Linked DNA regions of Pelodictyon luteolum DSM 273. The protein of the gene in region 2 interacts with the protein of the main gene of each other region in a pairwise test. Links are inferred from orthologs where the notes say so. Each region holds a gene or a part of one and is shown on either strand. Other genes may lie near its edges. The genes, in order: PLUT_RS02290, groL, PLUT_RS07710 and PLUT_RS05515.

Region 1 (3,452 bases), 120 kb from region 2 along the record:
AACGCATCCGGCGGAGGTCATACGGCTCATCAATGAAGCCGGGGGACTCTCTTTCCTTGCGCATCCGGCACAGAGCGCTCCCGACGAAATCCTCAAACAGCTGATTACCGTGGGGCTCGACGGCATTGAAATCGTACACCCCTCGCACGACAGCTACAAGCAGAACTATTACCGGGAAATCGCCAACGAGTACTTCATGCTCTTTTCGGGAGGATCGGACTACCACGGCCTCAAGGATCGGGATGATGACACGTTCGGCAGGGTGACGATTCCGGGTGACTGGGTGGAGAAAATGAAAAGCAGGCTGGTCAAGGCCTGAGGGACCCCTGATTGGTGAATTGCCCGATTTTTGCTATAATCCGGACTCATTTTACTGGCCTCACCGCTCCGGCGGTGCCTGCCGCATTGTACCTTTAGCCATGCCAGCAACCCACATACGGAACATGGGGCACCACCTGACCCTGCGGATCAAAGGGTTCTTCCTCACCATGCAGGACTTTTTCTTTTTTTCCGTGCGGGCGTTTGCCACCATGCCGAAAATCCGGCGCTACTGGCGGGACTTCCTCGACCAGGCGGCCATCTGCGGAGCAGACTCCATCCCCATCGTGCTCGTCAGCGCCATCTCCATCGGCTCTCTGCTTGCAATCGAAGTCGGCAACCTCCTCGAGGACTTCGGGGCCAAGACCATGCTCGGCCGCTCCACATCCATTTCCGTCATCCGCGAGCTCGGTCCCCTGCTTATGGGCCTCATGCTCTCCGCCCGGTTCGGTTCGCGTAATGGAGCAGAGCTCGGAGCAATGCAGATCTCAGAGCAGATCGATGCACTCAGGGCTTTCGGCACTGACCCCGTAGCCAAGCTCGTCATGCCGCGCCTTCTGGCCGCACTCATCATGTTCCTCCCGCTGACGGCCCTCTCAGACTTTGCCGGCCTGTACAGCGCGGCCTATATGGCCGAACACTACCATCACCTTGACCCCGGCATTTTCTGGAACTCGGTATACCCGCGGCTCGCCTTGAAGGATTTCGTCGTCGGCTTCGCAAAAGCTCCGGTGTTCGCCGTCATCATCACCCTCGTCAGCAGCTTCAACGGGTTTTCAGCCAGCGGAGGAACCTCCGGCGTCGGCCGTTCCACCATCAAGGGAATCGTTGTTTCATCGGGACTGGTACTGATCGCCAATTTCTATGTTTCAAAGATCGTCCTGGAAAACATGTAACGGCATGATTGAACTACGCAATATCAGCTTGAAATACGGTGAAAAGGAGATCCTGAAAAACGTCTCCCTCACCATTGAAGACAACACCATCAAGGCGATCCTCGGACCGAGCGGCGTCGGCAAGAGCACCATTCTGAAACTGATGCTCGGACTGATAAAGCCAACCTCCGGCCAGGTGTTTGTCGACGGCACGGATATTTCCGCAATGAAGGAGTCGGAACTCTATCCGATCCGGAGGAAAATGGGCATGGTGTTCCAGGGCAACGCCCTCTTCGACTCGATGAGCATCAGCCAGAACCTCGGATTCTTCCTCCGTGAAAACCTCAACCTCCCAGAAAAGGAGGTTCAGGAAAGGGTAACCGAACAGATCCAGTTCGCAGGGCTTGAGGGCTACGAAGAACAGCTTCCCGAAAGCCTAAGCGGCGGCATGCGCAAGCGGGTTGCCATCGGCCGGGCGCTGATATTCAGACCTCACATGATCCTCTTCGACGAGCCGACAGCGGGGCTTGATCCCGTCAGCTCGAAAAAGATCCTGACGCTTATCAGCTCCCTTCGACACCACAACAACCTCGGGGCGGTGATCGTCACCCACATCATCGATGACGTTTTCAATGTCGCCGACTGCGTGGCGGTACTCTATCAGGGCGGCATTATTTTTGACGATGCCACCAGCAAACTGCACGGATCGGACCATCCATTCATCCGATCCATCCTCTCCGACAAAATTCTTGAACTGTAACACCAAACGAACAAGCGGGCATGAGAAATCCCAACGCACTGAAATGGAGCGACCTGAAGACCGGCATTTTTTTCATCTTCGGCATAGGCTTTGCCGCCTATCTCGGGCTGGTCATCGGAAAAAACAGCAGCCTGTTCACCGGAGTGACCACCGTAAAGGTGCTGGCTGGAAACATGCAGGGTCTGACTGAAAACAATTTCGTGTCGGTATCGGGCAAGAAAGTCGGAACCGTCTCGAAGATGGAGTTCACCAGCCAGAATGACTCGCTTCTCGTGGTAGCCGATCTCAGGATCCGAAACGAATACGCAAACCTCGTCACCAAGGACTCCAAGGCGACCATACGCTCGCTCGGCGTGCTTGGCGACAAGTACGTGGACATCATGACCGGAAAAGGCGAACCGGTCCAGGACGGCGACTTCATCGCACTTGACGCCAACGACGGCATGGCGGGGCTGACCACAGGAGCATCAAAGGCACTGGAGAACATCAACACCCTTCTCGAACAGCTCCAGAGCGGAAAGGGCGTTGCCGGCAGATTGATTTCCGATGAGAAAATGGGCAGTGAACTTGTCGCTACCATCAGCAGCCTCCGCAGTACAGCCGACGAGCTTGCAACCGTCTCACGCAAAGCCTCGAGCGGCAACGGCCTGCTGCCGAAACTCATCAACGACCCGAAGCTGGCAGACAACACCACCGATGCAATCGCAAAGATCCAGCACGCGGCCGCCACCACCGACTCCCTGATGACTGCCATCAACAGCGGCGAAGGCACCCTCGGCCAGCTGCGCCGGAACCCGGAACTCTACGACAACCTGACCAAGGCACTCTCATCGCTCGATACCCTCATGGTGGACCTCAAAAAACGGCCCGAACGGTATGTCCGCTTCACGCTTTTTTAGGCCAGTAACACTCGCCTTTCTTCTTTTCATGACATTCGGCCCTGCAGCGTTTCCGCTCCGGGCCGAAGAGTTTGATTTCACTCCTGTACGGCGACTTATGCAGGAGGGGGTCGATGAAAACGTCTTTCCAGGAGCCTCCATCGCCGTCATCTACCGAGGCAACACAATCTTCCATGAAGCCTTCGGAACCATCGGATGCGGACTCAGCCCCAAGCCAGCCTATTCTTCCACCGTCTACGACATTGCATCCCTGACAAAAGCTGTCGCCACGACTGCCGCCATCATGCAGCTCGTTGAGCGCGACTCGCTCAAGCTCGACCAATCTGCAGCCGGATACTTCCCGCCATTCGGCCGGAACGGCAAGAACGACATCACCATCCGCCAGCTCCTCAACCACACCTCCGGACTGCGGCCGCATGCATGGTATATCAAAACCTGCTCCACCCCGCAGGAACTGATTGCAGCAATCTGCAACGACACGCTCCTGACCAAACCCGGAACCGCCACCGCCTACAGTGATAACGGGTTCATCATCCTCGGCACGATTGTGGAGCAGATTACGGGAAGAAGCCTCGAAGAGAATTTCCGCGCCCGTTTCAG
Region 2 (3,343 bases):
TTCCATGGCGACCTTGCCGACGAGGCTTTGCAGCCGGCTCTCAATTTCTTCCTGCATATTCATGTCGATCTTTGTTGAAAACAGTTTGTATGGAGCGTGAATTTTTTTATACTGCAGTGTTCTGTTAGCACTCGGCGTTGTTGAGTGCTAACGCTGAACACAATAATTGCCTTACAATAGTATCGCACTATTAATCCAAAACCCAAACAAGAGAAGACAATGAACTTGAAACCGTTAGCTGATCGAGTTATTGTTAAGCCCGCACCCGCAGAAGAGAAGACCAAGGGCGGCCTGTACATTCCCGACACCGGGAAAGAAAAACCGATGTACGGCGAAGTCGTCGCCGTCGGAGCCGGCAAGATGTCCGACAGCGGACAGCTGCTCGCCATGCCGGTCAAAGCCGGCGACAAGGTGCTCTATGGCAAATATTCCGGCACCGAGGTCTCGGTCGAAGGTGAGGACTACCTGATCATGCGCGAGTCCGACATTTTCGCCATTCTCGCCTGAGAGCCATAAATAATTCTTACTAACCCTTACAGGAGGAACGCTTTACAATGACTGCTAAAGATATTCTCTTTGATGCCGACGCACGTGCCAAACTGAAAGTGGGCGTCGACAAGCTGGCCAACACCGTGAAAGTCACGCTCGGACCTGCCGGCCGCAATGTTCTTATCGACAAAAAATTCGGTGCACCGACCTCCACCAAGGACGGCGTTACCGTTGCCAAGGAAATTGAACTCGATGATGCCATCGAGAACATGGGTGCTCAGATGGTTCGCGAAGTGGCTTCCAAGACCAGCGATGTTGCCGGTGACGGTACCACCACCGCAACTGTCCTTGCACAGGCCATCTACCGTGAAGGCCTGAAGAACGTCGCCGCAGGCGCACGTCCGATCGACCTCAAGAGAGGCATCGACCGCGCTGTGAAAGAGGTTGTCGCCGAGCTCCGCAACATCAGCCGCAGCATCTCCGGTAAGAAAGAGATCGCACAGGTCGGCACCATTTCGGCCAACAACGATCCTGAAATCGGCGAGCTGATTGCAGAAGCCATGGACAAGGTCGGAAAAGACGGCGTCATCACCGTTGAAGAAGCAAAGGGCATGGAGACAGAGCTGAAGGTTGTCGAGGGCATGCAGTTCGACCGCGGCTACCTCTCTCCCTATTTCGTGACCAATTCCGAGACCATGGAGGCTGAGCTCGAAGACGCGCTGATCCTGATCCATGACAAGAAGATCGGCAACATGAAAGAGCTGCTTCCGATCCTCGAGAAGTCCGCTCAGTCCGGCAGGCCGCTGCTCATCATTGCTGAGGACATCGAAGGCGAAGCACTCGCGACACTCGTCGTCAACCGCCTCCGCGGCACCCTGAAAGTCTGCGCCGTGAAGGCTCCGGGCTTCGGCGACCGCCGCAAGGCAATGCTTGAGGACATCGCCATCCTCACCGGCGGTACCGTCATCTCCGAAGAGAAGGGCTACAAGCTCGAGAACGCCACCGTCAACTATCTCGGCCAGGCTGCCCGCATTACCGTCGACAAGGACAATACCACCATTGTCGAAGGCAAAGGCACTCAGGACGAGATCAAGGCACGCATCAACGAGATCAAGGGCCAGATCGACAAGTCGACTTCCGACTACGACACCGAGAAGCTGCAGGAGCGCCTTGCAAAACTCTCCGGCGGCGTTGCCGTCCTCAACATCGGTGCTTCCACCGAGGTCGAGATGAAGGAGAAGAAGGCCCGTGTTGAAGATGCGCTGCACGCAACCCGTGCCGCAGTGCAGGAAGGTATTGTCGTCGGCGGCGGTGTGGCTCTGATCCGTGCGATCAAGGGCCTTTCCAACGCAATCGCAGACAACGAGGACCAGAAGACCGGTATCGATATCATCCGCCGCGCACTTGAAGAACCCCTCCGCCAGATTGTTGCCAACACCGGCACCACCGATGGCGCGGTTGTCCTTGAGCGTGTGAAGCAGGGTGAAGGCGATTTCGGCTTCAACGCCCGCACTGAGCAGTACGAGGATCTTGTGGCGGCCGGCGTGGTCGATCCGACCAAGGTTACCCGCAGCGCGCTCGAGAATGCGGCATCTGTTGCCAGCATCCTTCTGACCACCGAAGCCTGCATCACCGACATCAAGGAAGACAAGTCCGACATGCCTGCAATGCCTCCGGGCGGCATGGGTGGAATGGGTGGCATGTACTGATCCCGTTTCTCTCATTCTCTCTTACAGAGGCCGTCTCAGCTGCAACGCTGAGACGGCCTCTTTTTTTTTGTACCTTCAAAGACAGGTTTCTTTCAACACCATAAGCATCACCATTACGATGAAAGCCGTTCTCCTTCTCAGCGGCGGGATGGACAGTCTCGTCACCACGGCAATTGCGCACCGCGAGGGGTACGAACTTGCCGCCATGCATGTCAACTACGGCCAGCGTACCTGGCAGAAGGAGCTGCAGTCGTTCCGCAGCATCGCAGATCATTATTCCATTACGGAGCGTCTGGAAGTCAATGCAGATTTCCTCGGCCGTATCGGTGGCTCTTCGCTGACCGATCACTCCATGCCGGTTGCCGGCGCCGATCTCCGGGGGTCGGGCATTCCTACCAGCTACGTTCCGTTCCGCAATGCCTGTTTCCTCTCCATGGCCGTCAGCTGGTCGGAGGTGATAGGGGCGGAGCGGCTCTTTATCGGGGCGGTGGAGGAGGACTCGTCGGGATACCCCGACTGCCGCCGTGTTTTCTACGATGCCTTCAACCGGGTGATCGAGCTCGGCACCAGGCCCGAAACCGGCATCACCATCCTTACCCCGCTCATCGCCATGCAGAAGGCGCAGATCGTCCGGAACGGCATGGAGCTCGGTGCGCCTTTCGAGCACAGCTGGTCATGCTACAGGAGTGAAGGCAGGGCATGCGGGGTCTGCGACAGCTGCGCCCGCAGGCTCAGGGCGTTCGAGCTTCAGGGGATCCGCGACCCGATTGATTATGAGGTCCGACCGCAGTATATTGACTGACCCTTACAGTAAAACATTTTCTGAAAATGACCCGATCCACATCCCCCAGAGGCATGTCCAGCTTACCCCTGGCGCTCGGCCTTGTCGTTTTGATCTGGCTGTCCGGCCTTGCCGGGCACTTCACACCGCTCCAGGAGTGGCCGGCGCTGGCACTGTATGTCATCGGCTCGATCGGCCTTGCCATTTTCCTCGGGCGGAATGGTGGCTGGGAGTCGATCTGGCTTTCAGGCGGCCAGCTCCGCCGTTCGCTTTTCTGGGGAGGGCTTGCCGGACTTGTCCTTTTCGTGATGGACATCACCAACACCGTTCTCTACTACAAAAACGGCGGAGCTCCGATGGTGGA
Region 3 (3,442 bases), 1.0 Mb from region 2 along the record:
GGATCGCGCTGGAAATCCATGCGGACGGCGCCGGGGGGGTGGTGGAGCTCCTCGAAGAGGCGGGCATGCTGGATATCGTGGTAAAGAAAGATTACGCAGGCCTGAACAGGATCGTTCAGGGGCGGCTTCCCCGATGAAATTAATTGCCCCCATGCATTGTTTTTTCTTCACGGCAAACGGTTGGCTTCCCCCGTGCTTCCTCTGGCGGTGCGATGTTGTCGCGGCGGAGTGTTTTTCGTACATTCCCTTTTCTGTACGGGCAGCGTACTGTCAGGTATCAAAACAGGTAACAGTCAGATGGGTTCTCGTGAGTTGAACTTGCGGGAACGGCAGGTGCTGGGGATCATCATCCAGCTGTATGTGGTTACTGCCGCTCCTGTAGGCTCCAGGTACATAGCAAGGAATTACAGCCTCGGTCTTTCAGACGCCACGATACGCAATGTCATGGCTGATCTTGAGGCTGAAGGCTATATCAGCCAGCCCCATACGTCCGCAGGGCGGATTCCCACCGACCTCGGGTACCGCTACTACGTCGACCTCATCATGAAGGTGCAGCGCATCGACGAGGAGGAAAAGCGGCGGATGGAGTCGGATTTCGGTCCGATCAGCATGGAAGGAAGGGGGACCTCGGCCGAGGTCCTGGTATCTGCTGCGAAGGTTCTCGGGAGCATTTCGCGACAGCTCAGTGTCGTCCTTTCTCCGACCCTGTCGAATGCGGTTTTCGAGAAGCTCGACATGGTGCTTCTGAGTTCCACCAGGATGATGGTGGTGCTTTCCATCCAGTCGATGTTCGTCAAGACCATTGTCATGGAGCTGCAGCATGAACTGACGCGCCAGAAAGTCGACGAGGTCGTCGACCTGCTCAATGAACGGCTCTCGGGGTTGACACTTTCGGAAATCCGCCGTTCAATCACCCGCCGTCTGGCCGGCAGCAGCTGCGACACCAACCTGAAGGATCTTATCGTGCGCTCGGCAGACAGCCTGTTCGACGAGTCGCCCATTTTCGAGCGACTGTATATCTCGGGTGCGGAGTACATCGTGGAGCAACCGGAATTCAAGCAGCCGGAACGGGTACGGGAACTGATCACCATGATCGAAGACAAGTTCAGCGTTGCCCGCCTTGTCGAGGACATCGCGCCGAAGCAGGACCTCAAACGCACTGCCGGACATGACGTGTCGATCAGCATCGGGCGTGAGAACAGCGCACTGCAGGCTGAGGATTTGACCATCGTCTCAGCGCCATACTATGCAGGCAGCATGGTTGGAACGCTGGGGATACTGGGGCCGAAACGAATGGATTATGAACATGCCGTCCGTGTATTGAACTACATGGCGGACTGCCTGACAGCAACACTGTCGGATGTCAACTAAACACAATTTTCGATTCAATGATGAAAAAAGCAGAAGACCCATTGCAGGACAGGGAAGGAACGATACAGGAGCACACCGAAGGACAGGCAGGCACTGCTGCGGCGGACCAGTCGGCGGCAGTTGAAACGCCGGAATCGAGGATTGCCGGGCTTGAAAGAGAGGTGCAGGCAGAAAAAGAGCAGAACGGGAAGTTCCGCGATGAACTCCTTCGCCGTGCGGCCGAGTTCGAGAATTTCCGCAAGCAGAAAGAGCGCGAGGCCGTCATGGCTTCCCAGCGGGCGACGGACAACGTCCTGCGCGACCTGCTCACACTTGTCGACGATGTTGAGCGGGTGCTTGCCAATGTCCCCGAACCCGAAGAGATCCCGGCTGCGGCCAAGCCCTATATTGACGGCGTGGAGCTGTTGAAGAAAAACCTTGACCGCTGGCTCGAGTCGAAAGGGGTGAAGCCGATTGAAGCGATCGGAATGAAGCTCGATGTTGATTTCCACGAAGCCATTTCCCAGATCGAGCATCCCGATGCCGAACCGGAGACTATCGTCGAACAGTATCAGACAGGCTATCTCCTTGGTGACAGGGTACTGCGCCATGCGAAGGTCATCGTGGCCCGGTAACGGGATTTGGGCAGACAGAGAGCAATGAATCGAGACATAATTTTCCAGGTATTGAGATGAAAAGAGACTACTATGAGGTCCTTGGCGTAAGCCGCTCGGCAGACAAGGATGAAATAAAGAAGGCCTATCGGAAACTGGCCCTGAAATACCACCCCGACAAAAATCCAGACAACAAGGACGCCGAGGATCATTTCAAGGAGGTCAACGAGGCATATGAAGTACTGAGCAACGATGACAAGAGACGTCGTTACGACCAGTTCGGCCATGCCGGCGTCGGTTCTTCGGCAGCATCGGGCGGCGGTGGCGGCCAGTATGGCGGCGGAGCGGATTTCAGCGATATTTTCAGTGCATTCAACGACATGTTCGGTGGTGGTGGTGGCGGTTCACAGCGCAGGCGTGCTGCATCGGGGATTCCGGGTGTTGATCTGAAGATCCGTTTGAAGCTCACGCTCGAAGAGATTGCCAAGGGCGTTGAGAAGACAATCAAGATCAAAAAGCAGGTGCCCTGCAAGGAGTGCAACGGTTCGGGTTCAAAAACCGGAGCCACAGAGACCTGTCCCACCTGCCACGGTGCCGGAGAAGTCCGTCAGGCCTCAAAGACCATGTTCGGCCAGTTTGTCAACATCGCAGCCTGCCCGACCTGCGGCGGCGAGGGTCGGATCGTCAAGGACCGCTGCCCGTCATGCTACGGTGAGGGCATAAAGCAGGGTGAGGTGACGGTGAAGGTGAATGTGCCTGCCGGTGTGCAGGAGGGCAACTACCTCACCCTCCGCGGACAGGGTAATTCCGGACCGCGGGGCGGAGCTCCGGGCGACTTGATCGTGATGATCGAGGAGAAGCCGCATGAGCTCTTCGTACGCAACGGCGATGATGTCATCTACAGCCTTGCCGTCAGCTTCCCCGATCTCGTGCTTGGCACGAAGGTCGATGTCCCGACTCTGGAGGGCGCCGTAAAGCTTACCATCCCCGCCGGCACCCAGCCTGAAACCATGCTCCGCATTCCGGGTCATGGCATCGGCCATCTCCGGGGCTCGGGCAAGGGCGACCAGTATGTGAGGGTCAATGTGTATGTGCCCAAAGAGCTTACCCAACAGGATAAGGATCTTCTCCGCGACCTGCGCAAATCACCCTCGATCGCACCCGAGGCTCACAGTGCAGGGGGAGCGAAGAGCTTCTTTGAAAAAGCTCGCGACATCTTCGGCTGAACGTTTCCCGGGATGATGCACTTAAACGCAGGAAAGGCCGGATCATCCGGCCTTTCCTGCATTGTGGTGATCCGGCAGTGATTTCTTACATGCCGCCAAGGTCAGCTTTCGCTTCATTGAGGACTGCCGGGGTGATGGTGCTGTAGCCCATCTCTTCGGCATATTCTTCTACCCCGGTTTTGATGCGTCCGCGAAGGAACGAGGGCAGCCCGTTCAGTTCTTCTCTGGCCTCATCGCTCCAGTGCATCGACG
Region 4 (3,367 bases), 570 kb from region 2 along the record:
AGCACGATTCATCGATCATTTTTCTGAATACCTGCATCGTTGAAGGCTGGAAGCCCCTTGAGCGATAGAACGCCTGCGCTTCAGTGTTGCACTCGTCCGTGAGGAGGGTTATGCGCCCTAGCCCCTCAAGGGCAGCGGCCTCGATTGCATGGTCGAGAAGGAGAGCTCCGACGCCCTTTCTCCGCCAGCGGGGATCGACCACCATATCTTCGAGCAGTGCAACCTTTTTACCCTGAAACGTGCTTACGGTAGTGAGCAGGAGCACCATGCCGACGATCTCTCTTTCAATCTCGGCAACGAACACCCTGCCGGAATCAGGACGGGCGATGATCATCCGGAGCCCGTTCTCTTGGCGCAGGGGATCGGGAGAAAACTCTGTTTCCTCTGAAAAAAGTATTTCGAGCAGCCTCGTACAGGCCTCGATGTCTCCTTCTGCTGCGCTTCGGATCCGGGGTGTCATAATGGGGTGCTGTCCTGCATGGTTTACTCTGCCAATCGGGTGCCGGATAGAATATACTTCATGAATTTGTGTTATTTTCACCCGTTAAATCTAGACAATTCTATTCCATAATTTCCCGACCCCACTTTCAAATGGATGCGTTCTGGCTCTCTCTCGTCATGATATTTCTTGCCGAACTCGGCGACAAAACCCAGCTGGTCGCTCTCACGCTGGCAACCTGCTACAACACCTGGACGGTACTCTGGGGCATTTTCTGGGCCACGCTCCTCATCCACGTGTTTTCAGCCGGCATCGGCTGGTTCATGGGCGATCTTCTGCCGGTCGACTGGATCCGGTTCGGCGCAGGCGTGGCGTTTCTGGCATTCGGGTTCTGGACCCTTCGGGGCGACCATCTTGACGATGAGGACAGCGGTACCTGCCGACGCACCCTGAGCCCCTTCTGGCTGGTGTTCGCAACCTTCTTCATGGCCGAACTCGGCGACAAGACCATGCTCTCCACCGTAACGCTTGCCGCAACGGCCCCGTTCATACCGGTATGGCTCGGCTCAACGGTCGGTATGGTGCTCTCGGACGGTCTTGCCATCATACTCGGGCGTATGCTCGGCAAAAAGCTCCCGGAAAAAGCCGTCGGCATCGGAGCTGCCGTAATCTTCTTCCTTTTCGGCCTGTACAGCATGTATGAAGGAGGCGCTGCATTCCCGCTCTCAATATGGGCTGCGGCTCTCGGACTCACCGCCCTCATCGGCTGGCTGTTCCTTCGCCCCAAACCGGCCTCCAGATCCCGAAATCAAACCACCGGGGACGGCAGCGATGGCTCCAATCCTTGAAATCCGTGATCTCTCCTTCACCCATGAGGGCGCTCAATCGCCGATTTTCGAGCATCTCTCCCTCGCAGTGGAGGAGGGGAGCCATATCCTCCTGAAAGGGGCATCGGGCACCGGAAAATCGAGCCTGCTCCGCCTCATCTGCCGGCTTGCCGCCCCCACGTCCGGAACCATCCTGTACCGTGGGGAGCCCATCACCGGCATTGCCCCCCCGAAACTCAGAAGCGCCGTCGGCTACGTTGCCCAGATTCCCCGGATGATGGAAGGATCGGTAAAAGAGAACCTCCTCCTTCCCTTCACGTTCGCCGCCAACCATGGACTCAAGGCACCTGCAGAGGACGAACTCCGCCGGATGCTCAGTGATTTTTATCTTGACGACCTCAAGCTCACCCATCCCGCACTGAAACTCTCGACCGGCCAGCAGCAGCGACTTGCCCTTATGCGCACACTCCTGCTCAAGCCTGACCTTCTCCTGCTCGACGAGCCGACCTCTGCACTGGATGCCCTGAGCGCAAGCATGGTGTTTACCATAATGGAGCGGCTCAACACCCGTGAAAAGAAAACCCTCATTACCGTCACCCACAGCGACTATCGTCCTTCCGGTGCCCACGTTGAGCTGTATCTTCTCCGGAACCGCACCCTTACACGGCAGCCATGACCTCCATCATAGACATCTCCATCGGCCAGCTCCTGCTTGCGCTTGTCTTCATCCTCCTTGCGCAGATCTCCTCGTTCATCTTCCAGCTCGGCCTGCACCGGGACATCGCCATCGGCACCGTGCGTACTTTTGCGCAGCTGTTCCTCATGGGATACGTACTGACATATATCCTGCACTCCGACAATGTCTTTTTGATCACAGGGGTGTTCGTCGTCATGGTCTCCTCGGCCATCTTCATCATCAAGGGCCGGGTGAATGAAAAACAGGTTGCCTACCTTCTGCCGACCTTCATCACCATGCTGCTCAGTTATTTTGTGACCGCCGTGTTCGTCTCCGGCCTCATCATCGGAAGCTCGCCCTGGTGGGAGCCGCGCTACTTCATTCCGGCCGGCGGCATGGTCATCGGCAACTCCATGTCAGCGCTTGCCATCTCCATAGAGCGCTTTTTCAAGGACCTGCGACAGCAACGCGAACTGGTTGAAATGAAGCTCTGTCTCGGAGCCGGTTACCGGGAAGCGAGCGCCGAACAGTTCCGGGCTGCGGTGAAAGCCGGCATGATCCCCTCCATCAACGCCATGATGGGCGTAGGGCTGGTGTTCATCCCCGGCATGATGTCCGGCCAGATACTGGCGGGAGCCGATCCCTTGATCGCCATACGCTACCAGATCGTGGTCATGCTCATGCTGGTGGGGGCAACGGCGGTCAGCTCCGTTTCGGTGATGCTCCTCATCCGCAGGCGCTGTTTCGGCAGCGGTGAGGAGCTGCTCCTCACCCCGGAGTAACACACTGCCGTAACACCAAGCCCGAGAGATGCTGTTGCGGCGGGGCACAGAAAAAGCCCCGTCATACGGCACGGGGCTTTAAGGGTGCGGGAGAAGGCCGGGAGCAGGGGGCTCAGCGGGCTGATTCAAGTGCTGCGATCCGGGATTCAAGAGGGGGGTGGCTGCTGAAGAGCGCCATCATGCCGCCACCGGCAATGCCGCTAGCCGCCATCTCTTTAGGCAGTTTGCCGGCGTCAATGCTTCCGAGTGCACGCAGGGCCTCGATCATCGGACGGCGGTCGCCGATCAGGGCTGCGGCTCCGGCATCCGCCCGGAATTCACGCTTGCGCGAGAAGTACATGACAACGATGCTTGCAAGGATACCGAAAACGATTTCAAAGGCAATGCTGCTGATCCAGTAGCCGATGCCCGGGCTGCCGGACTCGTCTTCGTCCCTCCGGAGAAAGCTGTCGAGGGCGTAAGCAAAGACGCGCGCCAGAAAAATCACGAAGGTGTTGACGACACCCTGGATGAGGGTGAGGGTGACCATGTCGCCGTTCTGGATATGGGCCACCTCATGAGCCAGTACCGCTTCCACCTGTTTGCGGTCCATGCTGCGGAGAAGACCGCTCGAAACGGCAACAAGCGACTTCGAACGGCTCGG

The links.
Region 1: the proteins of groL (region 2) and PLUT_RS02290 interact in binary tests that used the Escherichia coli proteins (3 or more experiments, as listed by UniProt). The link is inferred for Pelodictyon luteolum DSM 273 from one-to-one orthologs.
Region 3: the proteins of groL (region 2) and PLUT_RS07710 interact in binary tests that used the Escherichia coli proteins (3 or more experiments, as listed by UniProt). The link is inferred for Pelodictyon luteolum DSM 273 from one-to-one orthologs.
Region 4: the proteins of groL (region 2) and PLUT_RS05515 interact in binary tests that used the Escherichia coli proteins (3 or more experiments, as listed by UniProt). The link is inferred for Pelodictyon luteolum DSM 273 from one-to-one orthologs.

What each region holds. Positions count from the first base shown.
Region 1 is NC_007512.1:517,095-520,546, reverse strand. Bases 101-3,085 are described here. They hold PLUT_RS02290 (ABC transporter ATP-binding protein), read left to right. Parts: upstream 101-1,218; coding sequence 1,219-1,953; downstream 1,954-3,085. Other genes in these bases: PLUT_RS02280 (serine hydrolase domain-containing protein), read left to right, coding at 2,881-3,085; PLUT_RS02285 (MlaD family protein), read left to right, coding at 1,974-2,852; PLUT_RS02295 (MlaE family ABC transporter permease), read left to right, coding at 420-1,214; PLUT_RS02300 (PHP domain-containing protein), read left to right, coding at 101-319. Also shown: more of PLUT_RS02300, read left to right, coding at 1-100; more of PLUT_RS02280, read left to right, coding at 3,086-3,452. UniProt on the Escherichia coli protein: Part of the ABC transporter complex MlaFEDB, which is involved in a phospholipid transport pathway that maintains lipid asymmetry in the outer membrane by retrograde trafficking of phospholipids from the outer membrane to the inner membrane.
Region 2 is NC_007512.1:633,921-637,263, forward strand. Bases 1-2,876 are described here. They hold groL (chaperonin GroEL), read left to right. Parts: upstream 1-554; coding sequence 555-2,198; downstream 2,199-2,876. Other genes in these bases: PLUT_RS02805 (hypothetical protein), read right to left, coding at 1-63; groES (co-chaperone GroES), read left to right, coding at 220-507; queC (7-cyano-7-deazaguanine synthase QueC), read left to right, coding at 2,317-2,876. In the rest of the region: more of queC, read left to right, coding at 2,877-3,000; PLUT_RS02825 (CPBP family intramembrane glutamic endopeptidase), read left to right, coding at 3,054-3,343.
Region 3 is NC_007512.1:1,672,838-1,676,279, reverse strand. What follows is about bases 212-3,186. They hold PLUT_RS07710 (nucleotide exchange factor GrpE), read left to right. Parts: upstream 212-1,388; coding sequence 1,389-1,985; downstream 1,986-3,186. Other genes in these bases: dnaJ (molecular chaperone DnaJ), read left to right, coding at 2,042-3,186; hrcA (heat-inducible transcriptional repressor HrcA), read left to right, coding at 298-1,371. Outside these bases: prmC (peptide chain release factor N(5)-glutamine methyltransferase), read left to right, coding at 1-137; more of dnaJ, read left to right, coding at 3,187-3,190; PLUT_RS07700 (flavodoxin domain-containing protein), read right to left, coding at 3,276-3,442. UniProt on the Escherichia coli protein: Participates actively in the response to hyperosmotic and heat shock by preventing the aggregation of stress-denatured proteins, in association with DnaK and GrpE. It is the nucleotide exchange factor for DnaK and may function as a thermosensor.
Region 4 is NC_007512.1:1,205,831-1,209,197, forward strand. The notes cover bases 207-3,106. They hold PLUT_RS05515 (ABC transporter ATP-binding protein), read left to right. Parts: upstream 207-1,270; coding sequence 1,271-1,942; downstream 1,943-3,106. Other genes in these bases: PLUT_RS05505 (GNAT family N-acetyltransferase), read right to left, coding at 207-460; PLUT_RS05510 (TMEM165/GDT1 family protein), read left to right, coding at 592-1,287; PLUT_RS05520 (ABC transporter permease), read left to right, coding at 1,939-2,724; htpX (protease HtpX), read right to left, coding at 2,837-3,106. Also shown: PLUT_RS05500 (CobW family GTP-binding protein), read right to left, coding at 1-5; more of PLUT_RS05505, read right to left, coding at 1-206; more of htpX, read right to left, coding at 3,107-3,367. UniProt on the Escherichia coli protein: Part of the ABC transporter complex FetAB, which is probably involved in iron export and enhances resistance to H(2)O(2)-mediated oxidative stress. Probably responsible for energy coupling to the transport system.